4 regions of the Nocardiopsis sp. NPDC006198 genome follow, and region 4 is predicted to be linked to each of the others. Evidence: riboswitches for the same ligand, from Rfam matches in the RefSeq annotation. Region 4 holds a riboswitch; each other region holds the start of a gene.
What was found. A riboswitch is a leader RNA that binds a small molecule or an ion and turns the genes downstream of it on or off. The one in region 4 is predicted to bind cobalamin.
Positions count from the first base shown of each region.

Region 1: linked by a shared signal. The riboswitch ahead of cobN (cobaltochelatase subunit CobN) and the one ahead of ABZ234_RS02780 (ribonucleoside-diphosphate reductase subunit alpha) in region 4 are both predicted to bind cobalamin.
Region 2: linked by a shared signal. The riboswitch ahead of ABZ234_RS08780 (nitrite reductase) and the one ahead of ABZ234_RS02780 (ribonucleoside-diphosphate reductase subunit alpha) in region 4 are both predicted to bind cobalamin.
Region 3: linked by a shared signal. The riboswitch ahead of metE (5-methyltetrahydropteroyltriglutamate--homocysteine S-methyltransferase) and the one ahead of ABZ234_RS02780 (ribonucleoside-diphosphate reductase subunit alpha) in region 4 are both predicted to bind cobalamin.

Region 1 covers NZ_JBEXSY010000009.1:1,660-8,605, reverse strand. Annotated here, with positions in the region: partial or broken gene ABZ234_RS08735 (cobyric acid synthase) at 1-817, opposite strand, end outside; gene cobF (precorrin-6A synthase (deacetylating)) at 814-1,539, opposite strand; gene cobN (cobaltochelatase subunit CobN) at 1,536-5,126, opposite strand; cobalamin riboswitch at 5,160-5,299, opposite strand; gene ABZ234_RS08720 (ABC transporter ATP-binding protein) at 5,313-6,131, opposite strand; gene ABZ234_RS08715 (iron chelate uptake ABC transporter family permease subunit) at 6,128-6,946, opposite strand, start outside.
Region 2 covers NZ_JBEXSY010000009.1:19,651-26,596, reverse strand. Annotated here, with positions in the region: gene ABZ234_RS08810 (tripartite tricarboxylate transporter permease) at 1-322, shown strand, start outside; gene ABZ234_RS08805 (TetR/AcrR family transcriptional regulator) at 408-983, opposite strand; gene ABZ234_RS08800 (hypothetical protein) at 1,114-2,247, opposite strand; gene ABZ234_RS08795 (HAMP domain-containing sensor histidine kinase) at 2,430-3,803, opposite strand; gene ABZ234_RS08790 (response regulator transcription factor) at 3,800-4,465, opposite strand; gene ABZ234_RS08785 (hypothetical protein) at 4,625-5,356, shown strand; cobalamin riboswitch at 5,581-5,786, shown strand; gene ABZ234_RS08780 (nitrite reductase) at 5,840-6,769, shown strand; gene ABZ234_RS08775 (precorrin-8X methylmutase) at 6,766-6,946, shown strand, end outside.
Region 3 covers NZ_JBEXSY010000010.1:29,129-36,074, reverse strand. Annotated here, with positions in the region: gene ABZ234_RS09605 (DUF3558 domain-containing protein) at 1-750, shown strand, start outside; gene metE (5-methyltetrahydropteroyltriglutamate--homocysteine S-methyltransferase) at 963-3,254, opposite strand; cobalamin riboswitch at 3,418-3,579, opposite strand; gene ABZ234_RS09595 (polysaccharide deacetylase family protein) at 3,852-5,405, shown strand; gene ABZ234_RS09590 (polysaccharide deacetylase family protein) at 5,714-6,946, shown strand, end outside.
Region 4 covers NZ_JBEXSY010000002.1:226,835-233,780, forward strand. Annotated here, with positions in the region: gene ABZ234_RS02775 (ribonucleotide-diphosphate reductase subunit beta) at 1-681, opposite strand, end outside; gene ABZ234_RS02780 (ribonucleoside-diphosphate reductase subunit alpha) at 817-3,354, opposite strand; cobalamin riboswitch at 3,511-3,702, opposite strand; gene ABZ234_RS02785 (hypothetical protein) at 4,149-4,721, opposite strand; gene ABZ234_RS02790 (NYN domain-containing protein) at 4,749-6,422, opposite strand; gene ABZ234_RS02795 (sigma-70 family RNA polymerase sigma factor) at 6,621-6,946, opposite strand, start outside.

The sequences.
Region 1 (6,946 bases), on a different contig from region 4:
GCGCGTCCACGTCGGTGAAGTTGCTGATCCGGGGCAGGCGCACCACCGCCACCCGCAGCGCCGCCTCCCCGTCGGCCCGCCGTCCCTCCAGGTCGAGGGCGTCCTCGGAGTCCAGCCACAGCCCCGGGTCCCACGGCAGGGTCCCGAACACCCGGCGGCCGGTGATCCGTTCGAGGTCGTCCAGCCCCGGCCGGAGCAGGGCGTGGTCGCCACGGAACTTGTTGACCGCGAAACCGGCGATCAGGGCCTGGTCCTCGGGCTCCAGCAGCGCCACCGTCCCGTACATCGCGGCGAACACCCCGCCCCGGTCGATGTCGCCGACCACAACCACGGGCATCCCCGCGTGGCGGGCCAGGCCCATGTTCACGTAATCGCCCGCGCGGAGGTTGATCTCGGCGGGGCTGCCCGCGCCCTCGGCGACGACGACGTCGTAGCGCGCGGACAGGTCGTCGAAGGCGGCGTGGGCGGCCTCGGCCAGGTGGCGCCGCCCCGCCTCCCAGTCGGAGGAGGACACCTCCCCGGCGGGGTGGCCGAGCAGCACGGCGTGGCTGCGCCGGTCGCTGCCCGGTTTGAGCAGCACCGGGTTCATCGCGGGTTCGGGGAGGGCGCGGGCGGCCAGCGCCTGCACCCACTGGGCGCGGCCGATCTCCGCCGGGCGCCCGTCCGGGCCGTGGCAGACCATCGAGTTGTTGGACATGTTCTGCGCCTTGTACGGCGCCACCCGCACGCCCCGGCGGGCGAAGGCCCGGCACAGGGCGGTGGTGACCACGCTCTTGCCCGCGTCGGAGGTGGTCCCGGCGACCAGGAGCCCTGTCACTCCGGCCTCCTCAGCAGCGCGGTGTCCATCATCCAGCCGGCCCTCTCCCTGGCCCTCCGGCGGGCCGCCGCGATCTCGGGCAGTACCTCGCCCACGCGTCCGGCGACCAGTTCCTCGGAGTCGGCGCCCAGGTTGGCCCCCCACCAGAGGGACCAGTCCTCCAGGCCTTCGAACCCGTGCCGTCCGCCGAGCATGACGAGGATGTTGTTCTGCCCCGCGTCGACGGCCTCGCGCAGCCGCCGCGCCGGGGTCACGTGCACCGGGCGGCCGACCCCGTGCAGCACGATCCGGTGCCGGGCGGCCAGGACCTGGGGCGCGCTGATCCCGGGCAGCACGTCGTAGTCCACGCCGACGTTCCCGCGCTCGGCGATCCGCGCGACGATCCGCAGGGTGGAGTCGTACAGCGAGGGGTCGCCCCAGACCAGGAGGGCCGCGGTGCCGCCGCGCTCGCCGAGCACCCGCTCGAAGGCGGCCACGCGGGCCTCGTGCCAGTCGGCGACCGCCGCCGGGTAGTCGGCGGGGTCGTCGCGGTCGCGCTCGGGGTCGGCCACGGTGGCCAGCGGGACGCCGAAGGCGTCGCAGACGGCCCGGCGCAGGGCGAGCAGCCCGTCGTCCGCCCCCTTGTCGACGGCCACCGCGTAGTCGCAGTCCCGGAGGGCCTCGGCGACCTCGCCGGTGACGTGGTGGGGGCCCATGCCGATCCCCAGGATCCGCACCCTCATTCGGACCGCTCCTCCAGGTCCCCCTCGACCTCCAGGTAGACCTCGGTGAGGGCCTCCAGGGTGGCCGGGTCCGGCTCCGCCCACAGCCCGCGCCGCGCGGCCTCGTGCAGGCGCTCGACGATGCCGTGCAGCGCCCAGGGGTTGGAGCGGCGCAGGAACTCCTGGGTCTCGGCGTCCAGGACGTACTCGGCGGCGAGCTTCTCGTACATCCAGTCGTGCACGACCCCGGCCGTGGCGTCGAAGCCGAACAGGTAGTCGACGGTCGCGGCCAGCTCGAAGGCGCCCTTGTAGCCGTGCCGCCGCATGGCCGCGATCCAGCGGGGGTTGACCACCCGGGCCCGGAACACGCGGGCGGTCTCGTCCGCCAGGGGGCGTGTGCGCACCGCGTCGGGCGAGGTGGAGTCGCCGACGTAGGCCTTGGGGTCGGCCCCGCTGAGGGCACGCACGGTGGCGATCATGCCGCCGTGGTACTGGAAGTAGTCGTCGGAGTCGGCGATGTCGTGCTCGGCGCTGTCGATGTTCTTCGCGGCGACCTTGATCCGGCGGTAGTTGGTCCGCATGTCGTCGGCCGCGGGCACGCCGGCGAGGTCGCGGCCGTACGCGAAACCGCCCCAGGCCGTGTAGACCTCGGCGAGGTCGCGGTCGTCGCGCCAGTTGCCGGACTCCACGACCTGGAGGATGCCCGCGCCGTAGGAGCCGGGGGCGGAGCCGAAGATCCGGGTGGTGGCGCGGCGCCGGTCGCCGTGCTCGGCCAGGTCGGCGTTGGTGTGGGCGCGCACGTAGTTCTGTTCGTCCGGTTCGTCGAGCCCGGCGACGAGGCCGACCGCGTCGTCCAGCATGGCGACCACGTGCGGGAAGGCGTCGCGGAAGAAGCCGGAGATGCGCACCGTGACGTCGATGCGCGGACGCCCCAGCTCCTCCAGCGGCACCACGTGGAGCCGGCCGACCCGGCGGGAGGCCTCGTCCCACTCGGGCCGGACCCCGAGCAGGGCCAGGACCTCGGCGATGTCGTCGCCGGAGGTGCGCATCGCGGAGGTGCCCCACACCGACAGGCCGACCGACTCCGGGTAGGCGCCGGTCTCGTCCAGGTGGCGGCGCAGCAGGGACTCCGCCATGGCCTGGCCGGTCTGCCAGGCGAGCCGGGAGGGGACCGCGCGCGGGTCGACCGTGTAGAAGTTGCGGCCGGTCGGCAGCACGTTGACCAGTCCGCGCAGCGGGGAGCCGGACGGACCCGCCGGGACGAAACCGCCGTTCAGGGCGTGCAGGACGTGGTCGATCTCGTCGGTGGTGCGGGCCAGCCGGGGGACGACCTGCTCAGCGGCGAACTCCAGGACGCGGCGCACCCCGGGGTCGTCGTGCAGGTTCTGCGCGGCCGCCGGGTCCCATCCGGCGGCCTCCATGCGCTCGACGAGGCCGCGGGCCAGCGCCTCCACCGCGTCGACCTCCTGGGTGGGCGCGTCCTCCTTGAGGCCGAGTGCGGCCCGCAGGCCTGGCACCGCGCCGCCCACGCCTCCCCAGACCTGGGCGGCGCGGAGCACGGACAGGACCAGGTTCACCCGGGCCGTGCCCTCCGGCGCCGCCCCCAGCACGTGCAGGCCGTCACGGATCTGGGTGTCCTTGATCTCGCACAGCCAGCCGTCGACGTGCAGCAGGAAGTCGTCGAACTCCTCGTCGTCGGGCCGCTCGTCCAGACCGAGGTCGCGGTGCATCTCGGCGGCGCGCATCAGGGCCCAGATCTCGCCGCGGACCGCGGGCAGCTTGGCCGGGTCCATCGCCGCGATGTTGGCGTGCTCGTCCAGGAGCTGTTCCAGGCGCGCGATGTCGCCGTAGCTCTCGGCCCGGGCCATCGGGGGGATGAGGTGGTCGACGACCGTGGCGTGGGCCCGGCGCTTGGCCTGGGCCCCCTCCCCCGGGTCGTTGACCAGGAACGGGTAGACCAGCGGGAGGTCGCCCAGGGCCGCGTCGGTGGCGCAGCCGGCGGAGAGCGCGGCGTTCTTCCCGGGCAGCCACTCCAGGGAGCCGTGCTTGCCCAGGTGCACGACGGCGTGCGCGCCGAACCCGTGCTCCAGCCATCGGTAGGCCGCCAGGTAGTGGTGGCTGGGGGCCAGGTCGGGGTCGTGGTAGATCGCGATCGGGTTCTCGCCGAAACCGCGCGGGGGCTGGACCAGCACGACGACGTTGCCCGCCCGGAGGGCGGCCAGCACGAGTTCGCCCTGTTCGTTCACGTACAGCTTGCCGGGTGCGGCGCCCCACGCCTCGGTCATCGCCTCCTTCAGCGCCGGGTCCAGGTCCCGGGTCCAGGCGGCGTACTGCTCGGGGGTGATGCGCACGTGGGCCTCGGTGAGCTGGACGGAGGTCAGCCAGTCCTCGTCCTGGCCGCCCGCCGCGATCAGGGCGTGGATCAGGGCGTCGCCCGCCTCAGTCTCGTCGGGCAGGTCCAGGCCGGGAAGGGCGTCGGGCGCGCCCAGGTCGTAGCCCTCCCGGCGCAGGCAGCGCAGCAGGCGCACCAGGGAGCGGGGGGTGTCGAGCCCGACGGCGTTGCCGATGCGCGCGTGCTTGGTGGGATAGGCGGACAGGACCACGGCGATCCGCTTCTCGGCGGGCGGCACGTGCCGGAGCCGGGCGTGGGCGACGGCGGTCCCGGCCAGCCGCGTGCAGCGCTCGGGGTCGGCGACGTAGCGGGGCAGCCCGTCGCTGTCGATCTCCTTGAAGGAGAACGGCACCGTGATGATGCGGCCGTCGAACTCGGGGATGGCGATCTGGGTGGCCGAGTCGAGCGGGGTGACCCCGTCGTCGGAACCCTCCCAGTCCGCGCGTGAGCTGGTCAGGCACAGGCCCTGGAGGACGGGGACGTCCAGGGCGGCCATGCGCTCCACGTCCCAGGCCTCGTCGTCGCCGCCCGCGCTCGCGGACGCGGGCACGCTGCCGCCCGCCGCGAGGACCGTGACCACCAGGGCGTCGAAGCCGCCGAGCGCCTCGTAGAGGTCGTCGGGGGCCGAGCGCAGCGACCCGGCGAAGACGGGGACGCCCACGGCCCGGCCGGTCGCGTCGACGGCGTCGGCCAGGGCGTGCGCGAACGCGGTGTTGCCGCCCGCCTCGTGGGCCCGGTAGTAGAGGATGCCCACCTCGGGGAGGCCCTGGCCGTGCGGCAGCTCGCGCTCGGCGAAGCCCCACGGCGGGAGCGCCGACGGGGGCTCGAACCCCTCCCCGGTCAGCAGCACGGTGTCCGACAGGAAGGCGTGCAGGCGGCCGAGGTTGGCCGGACCGCCCTCGGCCAAATAGCGGTGGGCCTCGGTCGCCACCCCGATGGGCACGGTGGAGTGCTCCATGAGCTCGGCGCTGGGCTGCTGCTCGCCGCTGAGGACCACCAGGGGCGTGCCCCGCTCGCGGACGGCGGCCAGACCGGGCCACAGGTCGTGCGAGGAGCCCAGCAGGCGCACCACCACGAGGTCGGCGCGCCCGACGGCGGCGGTGAGTTCGGCGTCGGAGGCGCGGGACGGGTTGGCCCACAGGTAGGCGGCGCCGCTGGCCCGCGCGGACAGCAGGTCGGTGTCGGACGTGGACAGCAGAGCGATCCGGACCGTCATGGCCGGGCTCCTCCCTCGGGGTTCTCGCCCCGTCGGCGGTCGGACTGCCCGGGCCAGTGTCTGGCTGCACCCCTCGTCGGGGTGTCACAGTGGCGGAACCGCCCCGGAATCTCACCGGGTTCCTGTACCACGGGCAAAGGATTCACACTGTAGCCGGGAGCCCCTCCTCCGGTCCCGGCGGGGACGTCAGGAGCGGTCGGCCCGCCCCGGGGGGACGGCGCCCCGGCGCAGGAAGCGGACCACCGGGCCGTCGGCCCCCGGGGTGACCTCGGCCGGGACCCCGTACACCTCTCCGATGAGGTCGGAGGTCAGGACCTCGGAGGGCGTGCCCCCGGCGACCGCCCGGCCGTCCCGGAGCACGACCAGGCGGTCGCAGTACATCGCCGCCAGGTTGAGGTCGTGCAGGGCGATCACGGTGGTCACCGGCAGGCCCGTGACCAGCTCCATCAGGTCGAGCTGGTACTGGATGTCGAGGTGGTTGGTGGGTTCGTCGAGCAGGAGCTCACCGGGTTCCTGGGCCAGGGCCCGGGCGATCTGGGCGCGCTGGCGTTCGCCGCCGGACAGGGTGTGCCAGGACTGGTCGGCCCGGTCCGCCAGTCCGGTGCGCTCCAGCGCCCGCGCCACGGCCTCCAGGTCGGCCGGGGTCATGGGAGTCCAGGACCGGCGGTGCGGGATGCGTCCCAGGGCCACCACCTCGCGGACCGTCAGCTCGGTCTGGGTGTGCGCCTGCTGCTGGACGGTGGCCACCCGCCGTGCCACGGCCCGGCGGCCGACCCGGTCCAGCGGCCGGCCGTCCAGGGTGACCGCCCCGGCGGAGGGGGCGAGCACCCCGGCGAGCAGCCGCAGCAGGGTGGACTTGCCCGACCCGTTGGGTCCCAGCAGGCCGACGGTCTCACCGGGGCGGGTGGCGAGGGTGACGCCGTCGAGCACGAGACGGCCCCCGATCCCGAGGCTGACCCGGTCGGCGCGCAGCCCCTCCCCCGGGGCCCGGACTGGGTGGTTCACGTCTTCCTCCTCACTCGGTACAGCACGGCGACGAAGGCGGGCACCCCGATGAGGGAGGTGACCACCCCCACCGGGATCTCCTGCGGGTCCAGCGCGGTCCGGGCGACCGTGTCCACCCACACCAGGAAGACCGCCCCCGCCAGCGCGGTGACCGGCAGCAGCCGGGCGTGGGAGGAACCGGTGAGGGCCCGTGCGGCGTGCGGCAGGACCAGGCCCACGAACCCGATCGCGCCCGTGGAGCTGACCAGCACCGCCGTGAGCAGCGCGGTGGCGCTCAGCAGCAGCACGCGGGCCCGGCCCACCCGGACGCCCAGGTTCGCCGCGGCCTCCTCGCCGAAGGCGAAGGCGTCCAGGGTGGTGGTGTGGGCGAGGCAGACGGCGAGCACGAGGCACAGCACCGCGGCGCACAGGAGCACGTCGGTCCATCCGGCGCCGCCGAGGGAGCCCAGCAGCCAGAACAGCACCGCGCGCGTGGTGTCGGCGTCCGCCGAGGTCAGCACGATGAACGAGGTCAGCGCCGAGAACAGCTGCATGGCCGCGACCCCGGACAGCACGACGCGGTCCATGCTCCCGCCGAGGCTGTGGCTGAGCAGCATCACCATGCCGAAGGAGAGCAGGGCGCCCGCGAAGGCCCCCGCCGGGAGCGAGACCGCTCCGGCGCCCCAGCCGAGCACGGTCACGAGGACCGCCCCGGTGGAGGCGCCGGAGGAGACCCCGAGCACGAAGGGGTCCGCCAGCGGGTTGCGGAGCAGGGACTGCATGACCGCGCCGCACACGGCCAGACCGGCCCCGCAGACCGCGGCGAGCAGGGTGCG
Region 2 (6,946 bases), on a different contig from region 4:
CGCGATCAACACGTCGGTGGTGCACCTGGTGATGCTGCTGGGGGTGACGCTGCTCGGCCTGGCCATGCGGACGTTCGGCGTCCCGGTGGCCCCCGCGCTCATCGGCGTCGTGCTCGGCCCGATCGCGGAGACCGAGTTCCGCCGCGCGCTGGCCGCCTCCTCGGGCGACCCGTCGATCCTGGTCGGCAGCGGTATCTCGATCACCCTGTACGCGCTGGTGCTGCTGGCGGCCGTGGTCCCGGTGATCGCCGGGGTGCGGCGCCGCCGTGCCGCGCGCGGGCAGGGGGCCGCCCCGGAGCGGGAGTCCGCCGACCTCGGCTGACATCCACAGGAGCGTCCCCTCCCACCGCGCCCCTCCCCCGCGGCCCCCGGCACCGACCGCCGGGGGCCGCCGCCGGGGAAGGGCCTCAGGCGAGCACCTTGGCGACGTACGCCTCCAGCCGCTCCTCCAGCCGCTCCGGCGGGGCCCCCTCCCCGCCGGCCAGGTGCTCCACCAGGTCGGCGCGGACGGCGGCCAAGAGCGCGTGGGCGGTGAAGTCGGCGTCGGGCGCGCCCGGGATCCCGCGCACGGCGTCCCGCAGGAGGGTGTGCCACCACGTGTAGTGCCCCGCCCGGTAGGGGCTGTTCCCGCCGCCCGTCTCCAGCGCCAGCGCCAGGTGGCGGTTGTCGAGTTTGAACCGCAGCAGCGCGGCCATGAGCGCCGGAACGCGTTCGCGCGCGGGCGTGTCGGGGCCGAGGGGCGCGGGCCCTTCGGCGACGGCCTCGCGCAGGGGGGCGATCCGTTTCTCCATGAGCGCCTGGATCAGGCCGTCGCGGTCGCCGAACCTGCGGAAGAGCGTGCCCTTGCCGACGCCCGCGGCCGTCGCGACGTCGTCCATCGACACGCCGCCGGGGCTCGTGCTCGCGGCGAAGAGCCGGTCCGCGGCGGCGAGCACCGCCTCCCTGTTGCGCTGCGCGTCGGCGCGCTCCCTGCGTGGGCTCACTTTCACTCCCCCTGCGAGACGGGCCCGCCGCTTCAAGCGGACCAATGGTCCACATCCTAGGGGGCGCCGGGCTTCCGCGTCCGACGCCCCGGTGCGGACCGGAGGGGCCGCGTGTCCGGGCCCTTCCGGGTCAGCCGGCGGCGCCGGTCTCCAGGGCGTGGAGGCGGGTGTAGGCGTACTCCGGCACGGGCCGCCCGGCGAACCCCTCCCCGCCCCCGCCGGAACCGTCCTTCCCGGCCGCCGCGGTCCCGGACACGTCCCCGTTCACGGGGAGGGGCCCGGCCAGGCGGCGGTGGCCGGGCTCGTCCGGCCCGGTCAGCAGGAAGACCTGGCGCCGGCCCCCGTCCCGCCCGGTCACGAGCGAGTCCTCGACGACCTCGGCGATCCTGCGGTCCCAGGGGTCGCGGGTGCGGCGCAGCCGGATCGCGCCGCGCTCGGTCCACTCCACGTTGTCCCGGCGCAGGAGGACCCGCGGGAGGTCCGAGGCGATCATGTCGTCCACTCGGAAGGCCATGCGGTCGACCCCGGCGAAGGCCTGTCCCGCCCGTGTGACGTGGGCCCGGCAGCGTTCGTAGAGGAACAGCGCGCCGGGGGCCGAGACCACCAGCGTGTCGTCGGGCGTGGCGGGGCGCTGCGCGTAGACGTCCATGGTCCGGCTGCGGCTTCGGAGCCAGCGCCCCGCGGCCGGGTCGACGAACGCTGCCAGCTCCGCGACCTGGCGGACCTCGAACGGGAAGTCGACGCCGAGCACCGAGTCGTGGTGGGCGATCCGGTTGCGGAACCGGCGGACCCCCTCCGCAGTGGCGGCCACCTCCGCGCGCATCCCGGACGACCCGGGGAAGGCCCGGTGCAGGCAGGCCCGCCACAGCTCCTCGTACCCGGGCCCGAGCATCCCGGACCAGAACCCGAAGCTCATCGCGGCGACGACCTGGTCGCGCGTCTCCCGCCCCTCCTGGCGGAGGCGCTCACGGACGCGGCCGGACGCCTCGGCGACGTACTCGCCGCCGGGAACGGGGAGCAGGAACCAGGGGATGCCCCGCTCGGCCTCCCGGAAGTGGGCCCGCAGGACCCTGTCCATGCCCCCTCTGAGCAGGACCTCCAGGTGGGCGATGTCCTCGAAGGCCGCCGCGGACACGCGCGCGCCCCACTCGTACAGGGCGAGGGCGCGGCCCCGGTCTCCCCCGGCCAGCGCCAGGTAGGGCGCGAGGCGCGGGGCGGGGACCAGGCTCAGGACCGCGTCGGTGTCTGCTTCGACGGAGGACATCGCCCGATGCTACTGTCCTGGGGAACGCCCCAGTGCCGCCTCTGCTGACATGCGCCTGGGGCTTTTCCCTTCCCTCCCGCCGCCCCGGTCCGGCATGCCTTCGCACAGGCCCGTCCCCGCGCGCCCCGGCGCTTCCCGCACGCACTGCGCTCCCCGGGCCGCCGCGGCGTGTCGGCCGCCGGTCAGGCCGTGGCCCTGGGCAGGGTGATCGCGACGCCGGTGCCGGAGGGCCCGCTGTCGATCCCCACCCGGCCGCCCTGGGCCTGGACCAGGGAGCTGACGACCGCCAGCCCGAGGCCGGAGATGCGGCCGGCGCCCTCGTCCCGCGAGGTCACGAAGGGCTCGAACACGTGGGGCAGCAGCGCGGGGTCGATGCCCGGGCCGTCGTCGGACACCGTGAGGACGAGGGAGTCGCCCTCGCCGCGGGCGGCCACGGTGGCGCGGGTGCCCTCCGGGTTGTGGTCGACGGCGTTCGCGACCAGGTTGGCCAGGCACTGCTCCAGGCGTGACTGGTCGCCGAGCAGGACGTCCGGCGGCGGCTCCTCCAGGGTGACCGCGCCGGCGTAGGGCAGGGAGTCCAGCCGGGCGCGCACGGCGTGGAACAGGTCGGGCAGGAACACCGCCTCCACCCGGACGTCGATCTCGTCGCCTCCCCGGGCGACCGCCATGAGGTCCTCCAGGACCCGGCGCAGGCGGTCGAGTTCGGCGCGCACGACGGCCGCGTCGGCCGTGCCCAGCAGTTCCAGGTGCCCCTCCGCGACGGCGAGGGGGGTGCGCACCTCGTGCGAGATCGCGGCCAGGTAGCGGCGCCGGTTGGTGTCGGCCTGCTCGATGCGCACGAGCATCTGGTTGATCTCGGTGGCCAGTTCGGCGATCTCGTCGCGGGTGGCGGGCACGGGTACGCGGGTGTCCAGGTCGGAGGGGGAGATGGCCTTGGCCGCCTCGGAGACCTCCCGCACGGGCGACAGGGTGCGCCGCACCACCAGCCACAGCGCGATGCCGCCGCCGACGACGCCGACCCCGCCGGCGAGGGCGGAGAGCAGCAGGACCGTGGCCGCCGTGTCGCGGGTGGAGTCGAGGGGGGCGACGACGGTGACGACGGCGAGGGGGACCCCGGCCCCGTCGGCGACCTCGGTGTCGAGCACCCGGACCGGGCCGGCGTCGGTGTCGAGGGTGCGGATCGTCCCCGGCTCGGGTGCGGGGGCGTCGCCGCCGCGCATCAGCCCGGCGACGCGGGTGGGGCCTCCCGTGCTCTGCAGGCGCGCCCCGTTGGCGGTCACCAGCGTCACGTGGCGGGCTCCGCTGGGGCGCACGGCGAGCGCCTGACGTGCGGCGCGCTCCGCCTCGGGCCCCGAGACCACCCCGTCGAGCCCCGCGGCGGCGGGGACCTGGTCGGCGAGGGCGTCGCCGACCAGCGCCGACTCCTCCCGGAGCAGGCGGTCGATGTCGGTCAGGCCCGAGACGCGCACGAGTTCGTAGGTGAGCAGGGCGACGCCGCCGATGACGAGGGCCATGACGAGCAGCGACCGCAGGACGACGCGGCCGGTGAGGCTCACCGGGTACCCCCGGCGAGGCGGTAGCCCGCGCCGCGGACGGTCTGGATGCGGTCGGCGCCGAGCTTGCGGCGCAGCTGGCTGACGTAGACCTCGACCACGTTGGAGGCGCCGTCGAAGTCGTAGCCCCAGACGCGGTCGAGCAGCTGGGGCTGGGAGAACACCTGTGAGGGGTTGCGGATGAGGACCTCCAGGACGCCGAACTCGCGGGTCGACAGGTTGACGGTCCGGCCGTCGACGGAGGCGGTGCGGGCCCCGAGGTCGAGTACGACGCCGCCGGCCGCCAGCACGTCGCCGCGCTCCTGTCCGCCCGTGCGCAGGCGCGCCCGGACCCGGGCCAGGAGCTCGCTCACGCTGAAGGGCTTGACCATGTAGTCGTCGGCCCCGGCGTCGAGGTTGGCCACCCGGTCGCTGACCGCGTCCTTGGCGGTGAGCACGATCACGGGGACCGAGGGGCGGCGCTGCCGCAGGCGGCGCAGCACCTCCTCCCCCGGGATGCCGGGCAGTCCCAGGTCCAGGACGACCAGGTCGACGTCGGGGGACAGGGCCATCGTCAGCCCGTCGATCCCGTCCGCGGCCGAGAGCACCTGGTACCCGGCCGTCTCCAGGCCCCGCCGCACGAAGGAGACGATGCCCTCCTCGTCCTCCACCACCAGAATCGCCAACGCCGTGTCCTCTCCGCCCGTGGTCCCCCTACCTTGGCAGGAACCGCTGAACCGTTCCTGAGAGCCACATGAAGACGTTCTTCAGGTGGCTTTCAGGACTCCATCATCTTGCCGCCGCATGCTTGGGGCAGTAGAAACCTTCGAGCAAAGGAAACGCCGATGCAGCGCAACACCGTCATCCTCCTCTCCTCCGCCGCCGCGGCCGGGCTGCTGGCCGTCGGCACGATCGGCTACCTCGTGGTGGACGACCCCGAGCAGCAGGTCGACTCGATCGAGCTCACCGGCGTGACCTCCGGTTCGGCCCCCTCGGCGAGCGGGGCGGACGCGTCGGGGCAGAACCCCCCCTCGTCCCAGTCGGTGGACGGCCTGGAGCAGCTCGTGGGCGAGCTGCGCGCCGACGGTGACGACGACGACGGCGACGACACCGACGACTGGACGGTGTCCGGTGTCGAGGTCGACTTCGGACCCGAGGAGTGGCTGCTGACCGACCCCGAGCTGGAGGACTTCGACGGCAACGGCACCGTCCAGCCGCTCCTGGACGAGCTGCGCGGCCTGGAGGGCACCGAGGTGACGCTGGGCGTGCGCTACGAGGCCGACGACGACCGCGACGACGCCGACGTGTACACCATCAACGGGCTGGCCTTCCGGGACACCGACGACGGCCCGGCCCCGTGGCAGAACACCGGCGGGCAGACCGAGGCCGACCGCGACACGGTGTCCGCGAACGCCGCCGAGGCGGTCGGCGAGGGCGCCCGCACCGTCGAGGTCGAGCGCCAGGACGAGGACGGCTGGGACGGCTGGGACGCCGAGGTGCTCGACGCCGGCGGCCAGGAGTACGAGGTGATCCTCGACGCGGCCGGCGAGGTCGTCGACGTGCGCGCCGAGGACTGACCTGCGAGGACCCGTGCGGCCGTCCCGCGGCCCGTCCCCGCGTCCGCGCGGTCGGGGCCCCGCCCTCCTCGGAGGGCGGGGCCCCTTCATGTCGTCCGGTCATCCGGTCTGCGGGCCCGGGGACGGGGCCGGTCGCCCGGTCCGCCCCGGCCGGACCGCCCGGGGCCGCCGCCGGAGGCCGGCACGGCAAGGCGACGTCCCCCGGAGCAGGCAGGAGGGGGTCGGGGTACCCTCGTCGGGCCAGTCGAACTCCACTTGGTGGGGTCAGGGAACCCGGTGGGAATCCGGGACTGACGCGCAGCGGTGAGGATGACGGGCGGGCACGTCCGGGGAGCACTCCCCGGGACAGCCACTGGAGCACGGCTCCGGGAAGGCGCTCCGCACCGGTCGAATCCGAGTCCGAAGACCTGCTGGCACCGGCGGCCACGGTCCGCCGAGTCATCCGCGGGCTCCGCGAACGAGCCCCTGACCCGAAGGACGCGCATGTCCCCGACCGGTTCTCCCCCCTCCACGCGCCGTACGCGCCGCGACCGCTGCCCCGGCGTGCTGAGACCCTGGCCCGCCGAGGACGGCCTGCTGGTCAGGCTCCGGCTCATCGGCGGCCGTGTCGGCGCCTCCTCGCTGCGCGCCCTCGCCGCGGTGGCCGACCGGTACGGCTCCGGCCGTGTCCACGTCACCGGCCGCGCGAACCTGCAACTGCGCGCGCTGCCGGGAAACGCGGGGCGGTTGGGGCCCGAGGTGGTCCGGGCCCTGGCGGAGACCGGCCTGCTGCCCTCCGTCAGCCACGAACTCGTCCGCAACGTGATGGTCTCCCCGGGCACGGGCACGGCGGGCCCCGCCGGGACCGGACCGGGCGGAGGCCGGGCCGACCTGCGCCCCGTCGCCTCGGACCTGGACACGATGCTGTGCTCCGTCCCGCGCCGCGCCGACCTGCCCGGCCGTTTCCTGTTCGTCCTGGACGACGGGCGCGGCGACCTGATCGGCCACCCGTGCGACCTGGGGCTCGTCGCCCTGGACGAGGGCGTCGCCCAGCTGAGGATCGGCGAGCGCTGGGGCCCGCTGGTGCCGGTCGACGAGGCGCCCGCCGCGCTCCTGCGCCTGGCGGACGCGTTCCTGGACCGCCGCGGGGAGGGGCCCACCGCGCCGTGGCACGTCGCCGAGCTCCCGGCGCCGCTGGCCGGGCCGGTGGAACCGGACCGGCGGCTCCCGCCTCCCGCCCCACCGCTGCCGTACGGCCCGCTGCCCGGGGGCGCACGGCATGTGCGTGTGCCCGACGAGGGCCTGGACCGTCCGGCCGCCGAGGCCCTCGCCGAGGAGGCGCTCGCCGCCGGGTCCGGCGAACTCGTCGTCACACCCTGGCGCGGCGTCCTGGTGCCGGGAGAGTCCGTTTCCAGCCCCGGGGAGGCGCGGTGACCGTCCCACGCCGGCCGGGCCGGCACTACGACTACATCGACGACGGGCCCGCGATCTACACGGACTCCTTCGCCGTCATCAGGAAGGAGGCCGAGCTCGGGCACCTGCCCGCCGACGCGGAGCGGCTCGCCGTGCGGATGATCCACGGCACCGGCCAGGTCGACCTCGCCGGGGACC
Region 3 (6,946 bases), on a different contig from region 4:
AGGCTGTGGGTCGTCATCGGCGGCGGCGTGGTCATCGTCGTCCTCGTGGTCGCGGTCCTGGTCATGCTGGTCACCAACGGCAACGAAGGGACGACCGTCGCGGCCCCGCCCGAGGGCGAGCCCTCCGCGAGCGCGGAGGAGGCGACCGGCGGCGACGAGCCGGCCCCGGAGCCCGACCCCGACGCGGCCCCCGCCGGCGAGCCCCCCTACTCGGTCCCCACCGAGCCCTGCGACGCCTTCACCGAGCAGGTCGTGGCCGACTTCCTCGTCACCGACGGCGGCAACAAGTCCGTCCGCGACGAGAACTCGTACTGCGACACCCTGGACGCCACCCTGCCGGAGGGCAACCCCCCCGGCGGCTACGCCTCCTTCGAGATCGTGTACCAGACCCCCTACTCCGCCGCCGACTCCGTCGAGGCCGCCACGAGCCAGTTCCAGGACACGGTCGCCCAGATCACCGGCGAGAGCGAGTACAGCACCCTGTACGACGCCGGTGACGTGGAGGAGAGCAAGGAGGTGGAGCTCGGCGACGAGGCCCACTTCATCGTCACGAAGTACGACTTCGTGGGCGACCTCATCCCTGAGGCCGTGCTGCTGGTCAGGACCGCGAACCTGAACATCCAGATCACGTACCAGCTGCACCCGTCCTTCACGGGCGAGGACTCCGCGGAGGACCTGGTCCTCCCCGACAACCTCGAGGAGATCATGGTCAACGCCGGCGCCGACGCGCTGGCCGTGGTCGGTACCTGACCGGTCCACCGCAGGGACGGGGAGGGGCCGCGGCCCCTCCCCGTCCGCTTCGCCCCGTGCCCGGCCCGAGGCCCTGGGCGCCCGCTCACTCGCGGAGACCGCACTCCAGACGCACCGGCGGAGCCGATGCCCCGGCCCGGGCGCCCGCGCGCTCGCGGAGACCGCCGGCCGCCTCGCCCCGGAGGCGCCCGGGCCGGGCACGGAACACCCCGCTAGCGGGCGCCGGGCAGGTCGGCGCGCACCCGGCGGGCGGCCTCCACCATGTTGCGCAGGGCCTGCTCCGCCTCGGCGTAGCCGCGCGTCTTGAGACCGCAGTCGGGATTGACCCACAGGCTCCCGGCGTCGATGTGCGCGACGGCCAGCCGCAGCGAGCCCTCGATCTCCTCCACGGACGGCACCCGCGGTGAGTGGATGTCGTACACGCCGGGCCCGATCCCCCGCTTGTAGCCGCGGCGGCCCAGGTCCTCCACCAGCTCCATCCGGGAGCGGGCGGCCTCGACGCTGGTCACGTCGGCGTCCAGCGCCTCGATGCCGCCGACGATGAGGCCGAACTCCGAGTAGCACATGTGCGTGTGGATCGTCGTGGACGGCGACACACCGGACGTGGCCAGGCGGAAGGAGTTCACCGCCCAGTCCAGGTAGGCGGCGCGCCGCTCCTCGCGCAGCGGCAGGAGCTCGCGCAGGGCCGCCTCGTCCACCTGGATGTGGCGGATGCCCGCACGCTCCAGGTCGGCGACCTCGTCCCTCAGCGCCAGGCCCACCTGGCGGGCGGTGTCGCCCAGCGGCTGGTCGGTGCGCACGAACGACCAGGCGAGCATGGTCACCGGGCCGGTCAGCATGCCCTTGACCGGCTTGTCGGTGCGCGACTGGGCGTAGGTGATCCACTCGACGGTCATCGGCTCGGGGCGCGAGACGTCGCCGAACAGGATCGGCGGGCGGACGCACCGCGAACCGTAGGACTGCACCCAGCCGTTCTCGGTGGTGGCGTAGCCCTCCAGCTGCTCGGCGAAGTACTGGACCATGTCGTTGCGCTCGGGCTCTCCGTGCACGAGCACGTCCAGTCCGATCTCCTCCTGGAGCGCGACGACCCGGTCGATCTCCTCCCGGAGGATCTGCTTGTAGGCGTCCTCCGCCAGGGCGCCCCGGCGGTGCGCGGCGCGGGCGCGGCGCAGTTCCGCGGTCTGGGGGAACGACCCGATGGTGGTCGTGGTCAGCGGCGTGTCCGTGGGGGCACCCCTGTCCTGGGGGCGCTCGTAGGCGTCCGGGCCCAGGGCGTCCAGGCGGGCGCGCACGCGGGCGTCCGTGAAGGCAGGACCGCCGCCGGCCCCGCCCGCCGCGTACTCGGCCTCGGTCCCCTCCGAGAGGACGCGGCCGAGGAGGGCCGTCTCGTACGCCTTCTGCTTGGCGAAGGCCAGGGCCTCGCGCAGCTCGGGGGCGAGGGAGGTCTCCGCGTCGAGGTCGATCGGCACGTGCAGGAGCGAGCAGGACGTGCTCACCGTCAGCTCGTCCGTGAGGGCGAGCAGGGTGCCGAGCGTGGCCACGGCGGCCGGGACGTCGGTCCGCCAGACGTTGCGGCCCTCCACCACCCCGGCGACCAGGCGGGTGCTGCCGAGGCCCGAGACCTTGACGAGGTCGTCGACGCCCTCGCCGTCGGTGACCAGGTCCAGGCCGACGGCCTCCACCGGTGAGTCCTTCAGGACCCGCAGTGCGGGAGCCCCGATGGAGCCGAAGTAGGTCGAGACCAGGAGGGAGGGGCGCTCGGTGAGGGAGCCCAGGCGCCGGCAGACCCGCTCCAGGAGCCCGACGGCGGCGCGTCCCTCGTCGGTGGCCAGGATCGGCTCGTCCAGCTGCACCTCGGCGGCCCCCGCGGCGGAGAGGCCGGCGAGGAGCTGGGCGTAGGCGTCCAGGAGCTGGTCGAGCAGCTCGACGGGGCGCCAGCCCTCGGGGGCGTCGTCCGCGGCCTTGGCCAGCAGGAGGAAGGTGAGCGGGCCGACCAGGACCGGGCGGGTCGGGAAACCCGCCTCGGCCGCCTCCCGGAACTCGGCGAGGGGCTTGTCACCGACCAGGCGCGGGCGGGTGCTCGGCGACAGCTCGGGGACCAGGTAGTGGTAGTTGGTGTCGAACCACTTGGTCATCTCCAGCGGCGGGGCGCCCTGCTCGCCCCGGGCGAGGGCGAAGTAGCGGCGCAGCTCCTCGTCGCGGTCGCCGGCGGCAGCCGGCGAGGCGAACCGGGAGGGCACCAGGTCGAACAGGACCGCGGTGTCCAGGACGTGGTCGTAGTACGAGAACGTGTTGGACGGGATGTCGTCGACGCCCGCCTCGCGCAGCTGGGCGTAGACGCCCAGGCGCAGGCCGGCGGCGATGCCGTCCAGCTCCTCCGCGGCGGTCTCGCCCCTCCAGTACGACTCGCAGGCGCGCTTGAGTTCCCGGTTCGGGCCGATCCGGGGGTAGCCGTGCACGGTGGAGCGCACGGACGGCCGGGAGGCCTCGGGGGTGTGGGGCATGAGCTTCTCTCCCTCGTCGAAAGCCGGGTACCGGCCACGGGGGTGAGCGAGGACGCGGGCATGCCCGGGGCCACGCCGTGGGCGTGTGCGCCTGCCGCCGCTCCTCGGCCCTCCCTCGGGGCACGGGACCACCGGCGGCACGGGTGCGCCGCCGGGTGGAGGCAGGTCTTCGGACTCGGGGGCGCGGACGGCGCGAGCACCGTCCTCCTACTGGCCGCCGCTTCCCGGTTTCCGACCTTTCCGACCGGATTACCAGTGCTTATGGCGACGTTCGTTCCCTCATACCGCTGCGGGGCAGTCCCGGAGTCGCACCGGGTTCCCTCTTGCGACACACCCCTCCCCTTCCGGGCGCGGCCCGGGTTCTGGGGTGGAGCATGTACCTTCCACGCCTGCAAGTATAGGGAGCACCCCTCCGCCCCTGTACCCGGCGTGCTGCCCTGTGCCCCCGGCCGGAATCAGCGCGAACCCCTGTTGCGCGGCCGGCGTCACAACCGACATGAAGCGTCGCGGGGCCGAGTCCTCCCCCGTGCTCCCCGCGATCGTTCGTCTGAAGATGTACGTGGAGAACCCCTGGTGAACAAGCAGTCCCAACCGACCATGGCCCCCGGTCACCCCCTGTCCACGATCGCGGTCGCGCTGGCGGTCGTCGCGGGGCTGGTCTGGCTGGCCGTCACCCCGCCCGGCGTGCTCGCCTCCGAACCCGTGAGCGATACGCACCCGGGGTCGGCGGACGGCGGACCGGAGGCGGGCCCGCCCGCCGCCGGCGAGCCCGACGGGCTGACGGTGGTCGACCCCGACGACGTGGTGGACCTGGCCGAGGCCGAGCTCGCCCGCGAGGGCGGGGTGGCCGCGGAGGTCTCCTACCCGGTCGTCCCCGACGCCGACCCGCTGAGCGACTTCCTGGACCGCGCGCTGGCCGCCGAGGTGGACGCCTTCGAGGCGGCCAACCCCGGAGCGGTCTCCTTCGAGTCCGCGTGGAACCTGACGGCGGCCAACGACGACATCGTCGGGGTCCGCGTGACCCGTGAGGAGACCGACTCCGAGGGGACCCGTGAGGGATACACCACCTACTGGTACGACGCCCTCACCGGCTCGACCCACCCCTCCACCGCCCTGATCGCCGGCCAGGGGGAACTGGAGGAGCTGAACGGCCTCGTGCGGGACGCCCTCCCGGGGACCGCGGCTCCGGACGCGGTGCACCCGATCGCCTCGCTGTACGACTCCGTGGGGTTCAACCCCGCCGGCGACCTCGTCGTGGAGTTCGACGCGGGACAGGTCGCCCCCGTGGAAGAGGGCAGGACCCACGCCGTCGTCGCCGCCTCGGAGTCCGCCCCCCTGCTGTCGGACCTGGGCGAGCGCGCGCTGCGCTCGGCGACCCGGGGCGTCCGCGACTTCGCCGTCGCGGCCCCGCCCCGGGAGGAGGAGGGCAGCCGTGAGACGGCCGTCCCCGGGGTCCTGCCGCCCGCGGGCGAGGACGTCGACTGCTCCGCCCCCGGGTCCAAGTGCGTGGCCCTGACCTACGACGACGGCCCGGGCGGGCGCACGCCCGAACTGCTGGACATCCTGGCCGAGTACGACGCCCGCGCGACGTTCTTCGTCACCGGCTACCCGGTCATGGAGGATCCGCGCACCGTGAGGCGCGCCTACGCGGAGGGCCACGAACTGGCCAACCACACCCTCTCCCACCCCGACCTGGCCGGGCTCGGAGCGGGCGGGATCCGTTCCGACCTCGAAACCGTGCAGGCCCTGGTGTACCGCGAGACCGGGTACACCATGGACCTCATGAGGCCCCCCTACGGGTCCACCGACGCGGAGGTCGCCTCGGTGACCGCCGACATGGGCCTGGCCCAGATCCTGTGGAGCATCGACACCAACGACTGGAAGGACCGCAAGTCGTCGGTGGTCGCGGACCGCGCCGTCGACGGCGCCTCCCCCGGGGCGATCATCCTCATGCACGACATCCACGACACGACGGTCGACGCCTCCCGCGCGATCGTCCGGGAACTGGACGAGCGCGGCTACACCATGGTCACCGTCTCCCAGCTGCTCGGCGCCACCGAGCCGGGCGAGGCCTACGTCGACGGGGCCCCCGAGCCCCCCGCCGACACGGAAGGGGACGGCGGGGAACCGGAGGGGGACGAGGCGGCCTGAGGCCCGCGGGGTCCCGGGGCCGGCGGGGCCCGGCGGCCCCGGCCGCGACGCTCCGGACGGGTGCGGACCCGCACCCCCTCCTGTGGCGGTGACCACATGTGGTCACCGCCACAGGCGCGCGGACGGCGTCCCCTATGTTGCTCCCATCAACCGCGTAAGCACCCGCGCAGGGATGAGGGAGACCGGTGTTGTCGACGAGCCGAGTCCGTCCTGGCCAGACCGCTCCCCGGCGGGGCCTCGACCGGAGGCCGGGGCCCCGGCGCCCAGGAGGGGCCGCACGACGCGCGGCGCACCGGACCGGCGCGGCGGTGGCGGCGCTGCTGCTGTTCACCGCCTGCGGCACGGGCGGCGCGGCGGAGGGCGACGACCCGGAGCTGATGACCGTGCTCCTGGACGAACCCGGCGAGGAGGTCGCCGAGTGGACCGGTGGTGCCGCGGACTTCGGCGACCACCCCCACCGGCCGGACGGCGTGGAGATCGACGTCTCCTATCCGGTGTTCGAGGGGGCCGACCGGTTCGCCTCCCGGCTGGCCGAACAGGTGGACCGCGAGGTGCGGGACTTCCGCGGGGCCAGCCGCGACCCCGTGCGCCTGGCGGTCGACTGGGAGGTCGTGGGCGCCGGGAGCGGCGTCCTGGGCGTGCGCCTGGTCCGCACCGAGGAGGACCTGCACGGCCGGCGCCAGGGATACGGAACGTACTGGTACGACGCGGAGACCGGGCACACCGCGTACTCGACGGAGCTCCTGGCGGACGACGACGCCCTGGGAAGGCTCGACGGGATCGTGCACGAGGAGCTGGCCGGGAACCCGGACGTGGACCCGGAGGGGCTGCACCCCGTCATGCGCACCTACGACTCCATGGGGTTCAACTCCGACGGCGACCTGCTCGTGGAGTTCGACGACGGCCACCTCTCCCCGGTGGTGGTCGGCCACCCGCCCTCGTCGGAACCGGGCCGGATCGTCGCGGTGGTGCCGTCGGAGGAGGCCGCGCCCCTCCTGTCGGACCTGGGAGAGCGCGCCCGGGAGGCGTCGACGGCGGAGGAGCCCGTGCTCGCGGTGGACCCGCCCGGAGCCGTCCCGGAGTCCCTCCCGACCGCACCGGGGGTGGTCGCCGCCGGCGACCCGGACCTGGACTGCGGGGCCCCGGGGACCGAGTGCGTCGCGCTCACCTACGACGACGGGCCCGCGGAGGGGACCGCGGCCCTCCTGGACCTGCTGGCCGAGGAGGAGGTGTCGGCGACGTTCTTCCTCAACGGCGACCCCGCGCTGACCCGCCCCGGCGTGCTCCGGCGCGCCTACGCGGAGGGGCACGAGATCGCCAGCCACAACGACCTGCACGAGCACATGACGGAGTACTTCGACGACCGGGAGCTCCCCGCGCAGGTCGCGGCGGTCAGCGCGATGGTCCGGCGGCAGACGGGGCAGGACGTGGAACTGTTCCGGCCGCCGTTCGGCGACACCTCCGGACCGGTGATCGAGGAGATCGGCAGGCAGGGGATGGCCCAGGTCCTCTGGAACCTGGACAGCGAGGACTGGACCGGC
Region 4 (6,946 bases):
GCCGATCATCTTGTTGCGGCGGCCCAGCGACAGGATCTGCGCGAAGCCGGTGTAGAACCACATGCCCTCGAAGATCACGTAGAACGCCACCAGGTCGCGCAGGAACGCCTGGTCGGCCTCCGGCGTGCCGGTGCGGAACTCCGGGTTCTCCAGGTTCTGGGTGTACTTGAGCGCCCAGGCGTCCTTCGCCGTGATCGACGGGACCTCCCGGTACATGTTGAAGAGCTCGCCCTCGTCCAGACCCAGGCTCTCGCAGATGTACTGGAAGGTGTGGGTGTGCACCGCCTCCTCGAAGGCCTGGCGCAGCAGGTACTGGCGGCACTCCGGGTTGGTGAGCTGGCGGTACACGGCCAGGACGATGTTGTTGGCCACCAGCGACTCGGCGGTCGCGAAGAAGCCGAGGTTGCGCTTGAGCATCAGGCGCTCGTCCTCGGTCAGCCCGTCCTTGGACTTCCACAGCGCGATGTCGGCCTGCATGGCGACCTCGGTGGGCATCCAGTGGTTGTTGCAGCCCGCGAGGTACTTCTCCCACGCCCACGTGTACTTGAGCGGGAGCAGCTGGTTGACGTCGGCGCGGGCGTTGATCATCGCCTTGTCGTCGACGTTGACGCGCTCGGCGTCGCGCTCGATCTCACCGAGGCCGCTGGTGGCGCCGGCGTTGTTCTCGGAGACTGCGGTCATGCTGGGGTTCTTCCGTTCTCCGGCCGGGCCGGAAAGTCGTTGTCGGGAGCGGGACGCGGCGTCGCCGCGGGCACGGTCCGGCGGGGCGGCCGGACCGGCCCGGGGCCGCCGGCGGGCGGCCCCGGGCCTCACGCCCTACTGGCAGGCCTCGCACTCGGGGTCGTCGATGGAGCAGGCCTGGCCGTCGACGATCTCGAACTCGTCCTCGATCTCGGTGTTCACGGCGGCGGGCGCCGCGACCGGCTCGGGGACGGGGACGGGGGCGGGCGCCGGGGCGCTCGGGGTCGCGGCGACCGAGTTGAGGCGGCCGTCGGTGCCCTTGAGCGTGCTCTTCTCCACGTGCGTGGCGCTCTGCGAACGCAGGTAGTAGGTGGTCTTGAGACCGGAGCGCCACGCGCGGCGGTACAGGGTGTCGAGCTTCCTGCCGCTCGGGGCCGCCATGTACAGGTTCAGGGACTGGGCCTGGTCGATCCACTTCTGGCGGCGCGATCCCGCGTCCACCAGCCACTCGGGGTCGACCTCGAACGCGGTCGCGTACAGCGCCTTGAGGTCGTCCGGGACGCGGTCGATGGCGCCGAGGCTGCCGTCGTGCATCTTCAGCGCCGAGACCATGTCGTCGTCCCACAGGCCGCGCGCCTTGAGGTCCCGGACCAGGTACGGGTTGACGACGGTGAAGTCGCCGGACATGTTCGACTTGACGTACAGGTTCCGGTAGAGCGGCTCGATCGACTGGCCGACACCGGTGATGTTGGCGATGGTCGCGGTGGGCGCGATCGCCATCACGTTGGAGTTGCGCATCCCGGTGGACCTCACGCGCTCGCGCAGCGAGTCCCAGTCGAGGGTCTCGCCCCGGTCCATGTCCAGGTCGCCGCCGCGGGAGTCGGCGAGGAGGCGCAGCGAGTCGATCGGCAGGACGCCCCGGCTCCACAGCGAGCCCTCGAAGGACTCGTAGGCGCCGCGCTCGGAGGCCAGCTCCATGGACGCCTCGATGGCGTAGTAGCTGATCAGCTCCATGCTCTCGTCGGCGAACGTCACCGCGCCCTCGGAGGCGAACGGGGTGCGCAGCTTGAACAGGGCGTCCTGGAAGCCCATCAGGCCGAGGCCCACGGGGCGGTGGCGCATGTTCGCGCGGCGCGCCTCGGGGATCGTGTAGAAGTTCACGTCGATGACGTTGTCGAGCATGCGCACGGCGGTGCGGACGGTGCGGCGCAGGCGCTCGGCGTCCAGGCCGTCGGGGCCCACGTGCTGGGCCAGGTTGACCGAGCCCAGGTTGCAGACGGCGACCTCGTCGGCGCTGGTGTTCAGCGTGATCTCGGTGCACAGGTTGGAGGAGTGCACGACGCCGACGTGCTGCTGCGGCGAGCGCAGGTTGGACGGGTCCTTGAAGGTGATCCAGGGGTGCCCGGTCTCGAACAGCATGGTCAGCATGCGACGCCAGAGGTCGACCGCGGGGATCTTCTTGGCGACCTTGATCCGGCCCTCCTCGGCGGCGGCCTCGTACTTCTCGTAGGCCTCGGCGAAGTCGGTGCCGTACTTGTCGTGCAGGTCGGGGACCTCGTCCGGCGAGAACAGGGTCCAGCTGCCGCCCTGCTCCACACGCTGCATGAACAGGTCCGGAACCCAGTTCGCGGTGTTCATGTCGTGGGTGCGGCGGCGGTCGTCGCCGGTGTTCTTGCGGAGGTCGAGGAACTCCTCGATGTCGATGTGCCAGGTCTCCAGGTAGGCGCACACGGCGCCCTTGCGCTTGCCGCCCTGGTTGACCGCGACGGCGGTGTCGTTGGCGATCTTCAGGAACGGGACGACGCCCTGGCTCTTGCCGTTGGTGCCGCGGATGTGCGAGCCGAGGCCGCGCACCGGGGTCCAGTCGTTGCCGAGCCCGCCCGAGTACTTGGACAGCATCGCGTTGTTGCTGATGCCGTGGAAGATGGCCTGGAGGTCGTCGCCGACGGTGGTGAGGAAGCAGGAGGACAGCTGCGCGCGCACCGTGCCGGCGTTGAACAGGGTGGGCGTGGAGGCCATGAAGTCGAACGAGGACAGCAGCTCGTAGAACTCGATGGCGCGGGCCTCGCGGTCGTCCTCGTTGAGGGCCAGCCCCATGGCGACGCGCATGAAGAACGCCTGCGGCAGCTCGTAGCGGACCTCGTCGCTGTGCAGGAAGTAGCGGTCGTAGAGGGTCTGGATGCCGAGGAAGGTGAACTGCTCGTCGCGCTCGGGGCGCAGGGCGGCGCCCAGTCGCTCCAGGTCGAACCCGGCGAGCGCCGGGTCGAGCTGGCCCAGGTCGATGCCGCGGCTGACGTAGGCGGCCAGGTAGGCGGCGTAGCGCTCGCCCATCTCGGACTGCCCGGCGGCGTCGGGGGCGCCGCTGATGAAGGTGAGGGCCTCGCGGCGCAGCTTGTCCAGCAGCAGGCGGGCGGCCACGAACGAGTAGTCCGGGTCGACCTCCACGAAGCTGCGGGCGGCCATGACCAGGGCGAGCTCGACCTCGGAGTCGGGGATGCCGGGGTAGAAGCCGCGGCGGGCCTCGGTGAGGACCTTCTCCGCCGAAACACCGGTGAGCCTCGCACAGGCCTCGGTCACGACGTGCTCGATCCGGTCGACGGCGGCGGGGGGCGCGCCCTCGTTGGTCGGCTCGGGCCGAACGGATACGGGCACGGCCTCGACGTCAAGGGTCATACAGCGGCTCCAACCTCGGTAGAAGAGTCCCGGCGGGGAGGGGACACGATGGGCAAGGTGCGCGGCACGCACCGGGGGACCGACGCACCGGGTGCGTGCGGTCGTCCGACCGGTGGGTCGCGGCGGCTCACCCTCGAAGCCCCGTCGTCGGCGCACGTTCACGTGCGCACCGGTGGCAGGTCTTCGGGCTCGTGGGCGGCCTACGCACCGTCGCTTCCCGGGGCCTTCGGGGGTCCCCAGTGCCTGTGACGGCTTCGTTCCCACTTACCGCTGCGGGGCAGCCCCGGCTTCGCACCGGGTTCCCTCTTGCCTCACCCCGAGGGGTGAACCACCAGCGGGACAGATACTACATCTAGGGGGCCCTGCGTTGGAACACCGCAAGATGATGGCGTGTCATCGATTTCTCGGATTCTTCGACGATCGTCGAACACACGCGTGGGCCGTGGTATGAGAGGGCCTCGGGCACCCGGTTCGGGGGGATGTCGCGCCTCGTCGGGGCAGCTGGGAGGCGACCGGACACAGCCTAGATCGTCGCCGGGGCTCCCCGGGACCGGGAGCGCCCCCCGAGGGGCGGCCGAACGCCCGGAACGCCGCTTCCGAGGCGGTTCGGGCGGCGCCCGGCGAACCGGTGCCGCTGACCACACGGCCGTGTCCGCGGCGGCCGACCCCGGACCGGAGCGGCCGGGCGGAGATCCGTGCCTCCACCGCCCCGGGCGTGTCGGCGGCGCGCCCGCACGTCGGAAAGCTCACTCCTCCGGGTCCGGGCCGGAGCGCCCCGGCCCGGACGGCCGGGGTCACTCCTCGTCGAGTCTGCGGTCCAGCCGGTCCTCGGACAGCCCCAGGTCGGTGCGGATGCGGAACCGGATGCGCAGGAGCTCCACCAGGAGGTCGCGGACGTAGGGCGAGGAGGCCCGGTCGAGGAACCGGTGCGCGCCGACCGTCGCCCACCGCTCGGCGCCCTCCAGGTCGTCGTGCGCGTACAGTGCCTCCGCGACGTGGATGAACGTCTGGAGTCCGGGCGGATCCTCGCCCTCCAGGCGTTTGAGGTGGGCGTAGGCCTGGTCGACCTCGTCCAGTTGCAGGAGTGCCCCGGCGCTGAGCGCGCGGGCGTCGATCACCGTGGCCCCGCCGTCGTCGATCGCCCTCTGGTAGGCCGAGCAGGCGCGCTCGAACTCCTGGGCGATCTCCCACTGCTCCCCCGCGCGCACGAACAGCTCCGCGCGCGAGACCTCGCTCCCCGCGTCGACCCGGTTGGCCAGGTCCAGGAGTTGGGCGGCGACCCGTCCGTGCTCACCGGACCGGACAGCGTGGAATTCCCAACGGTCGAGTTCTGCCGTCGTCACGTGGGTCAACCGCATCGCCCCCATCCCCTACTCGCACTCCCGCGCGCCCTGTCAGGACCTGGCCCGCTCCAGGGCCTGCCAGAACCCCTGGCGCAGTCCGTCACGGACCTCGTCACGCAACAGGTGGTCGATCGGCAGCGAGGAGCCCTGGAGCAGGCGCGCCTCCAGGTCGGAGGGCATCCTGGGCCTGCGGGCGAGTACGGCCTCAACCCACAGGGCGGGCGCCTCGCGAGCGATCGACTCCGCGAAGTCGTTCCCTTCCTTGTGCGCGACATGCACCGCTTCGTCAACGGTATGCGCGGCGGGACGTGTCTGCTGTGGATATCCAGGACTGGGACGGGATTCCTGGTAGCCGCCGGCGCTGAACCGGCTGGCGGGTTCGGGACCAGTAGGTGGCGGCCCCCCGTAGGGGGAGGCTGCCCCACCGCGGTGAGCGGTGTCAGTTTCCGTACTGGTCCCATAGGTAGGGTTTGCGTCGGCCGCTCCCCCGAACCCGGAGCCGTCCCCACCCCCGTAGCGCGGGTCCTGGCGCGGGTCCTGCCGTGGGTCCTGGGGTGGGGCGCTTCTCGGAGGTGGCGCGTGGCCGGGTTGGCCGTCCGACGCGAAGGAGCGCTGCGGCCCCGTCCCCGCGGCGAAGGACTGCTGGGGTCCCGTGCCGTTGAAGGAGGGCTGCGCTCCGGTCATCGGCCCCGATCCGGAGGCCGGCCTCCCGGGCATGCCGTAGCCGCTCGGGTCCGCGCCGCGCATCGACGGGTGCCCGTCGGTGACGGGATAGCCCTGCTGCCCGTTGTGGGCGGGGTGGCCCCCGGTCACCGAATGGCCGGGGTAGGAGCCGCCGCCCGTGCCGGGCGGGGTCTGCCCGCCGGACGGGAATCCGTTGGCGTCGATGCCGCCCGGCTGCTGGCCGCCGTCGCCCCCCGGTCCGACGAGGTGGTCCCCGCCGCGCTGCTGCGCGAGGGACCTCCGCATGGCGCGCAGCTGGTCCATGGCGCTGCCCTGGGGGACGGGCTGGCCCCCGGTCCCCGCGAACATCGCCTCCAGGCCGCCGCTGGAGGATCCCACCGGGTCGACCCGGGCGCCGCCGGGCTGGGCCGCGACGGGCTGCCGCGGCGTCTCGGGCGCGGAACGGGCCCGGCCGTTGGCGAACGGCGTCGTGGTCTTGGCCGCGGTCTCCTGGGAGGAGCCGCTGCTGGAGAGGAGGTTGACGTGCGGGCGCAGGTGGCCCGCCCCGATCTCGATGAGGTCGTCGCACTCCCGGCGCAGGGCCCGGGAGATGGTCCAGTTGCCCTCGACGGACACGTGCACGACGGTGACGCGCACGCCCATGTCCTGGACGTCGGCGACGACGGAAGCCATGTCCTCGTCACCGCTGACCAGGACTGCGTCGCACAGGACGCCGGTGCGTGCCAGCGTGGTGATGTCGCGCTGGACATAGCTCTCCACGCCCTCGCGGCGGCCGGGCCGTATCCTCGCGGCACGGAACTTGACGCCGGGGATGTCGGCGATGCCGTCCTGCTCCTGGGAGCGCCGCTCGTCGGCGACGGCCTCGTACCAGTAGCAACGCAGCAGCGGAAGACCGGTGCGGTCCCGTGCGACCTCGTTGAGGAACTGGACGAGTCCGGAGTAGTCCCAGGAGACGGAGTCCCGGTTGCGGGTTCCGTGCACGGCCATCGCGCCGTCCGCGAGAAGGTATCCCGCGTCAACGAACAACGCGCAGCGGTCCACGTGACACCGCCCCCTTCCCTTTTGACTCTGGGGCCATATCCATGACCGGGGCACAGCCTAGCCAAGTCTGTCTGGTTTTGCGTGCCCTCTTTGAATACGGAAAGTTATGGACCCACTACACACAGGCGAGATCCCGTTGAGGGGCGGGCTTTTCCGGCCGCCCGGGCCTGCCGGGAAACCCGTCGCGAATACCGGACTTCAGGTACGCATCGGGGCGGTCAGCGCCACGACGCCGACCAGCACCGCGTCCTGTTCGGAGAGGATTCGGATATCCGTTTCCCTGCCGAGTACTGGGTCGAATCGTACGACGTCGGTACCGAAGGTGAAGGGGTCCCCCACGGCTCCGCGCGCGGAACTCGCGAAGGCGTTGTCCTCCTCCCCGTACCCGCCGCTCGGGGCGACCGCGCGGCCGTCCACCGTCACCCGGTCCCCCCGCAGGTCGGCGTCGCCCTCCCAGGCCACCACGTCCACGTGGGAGGGCACCGCGGCGGGGAGCAGACCCGACACCGGGAACGACATCCCCG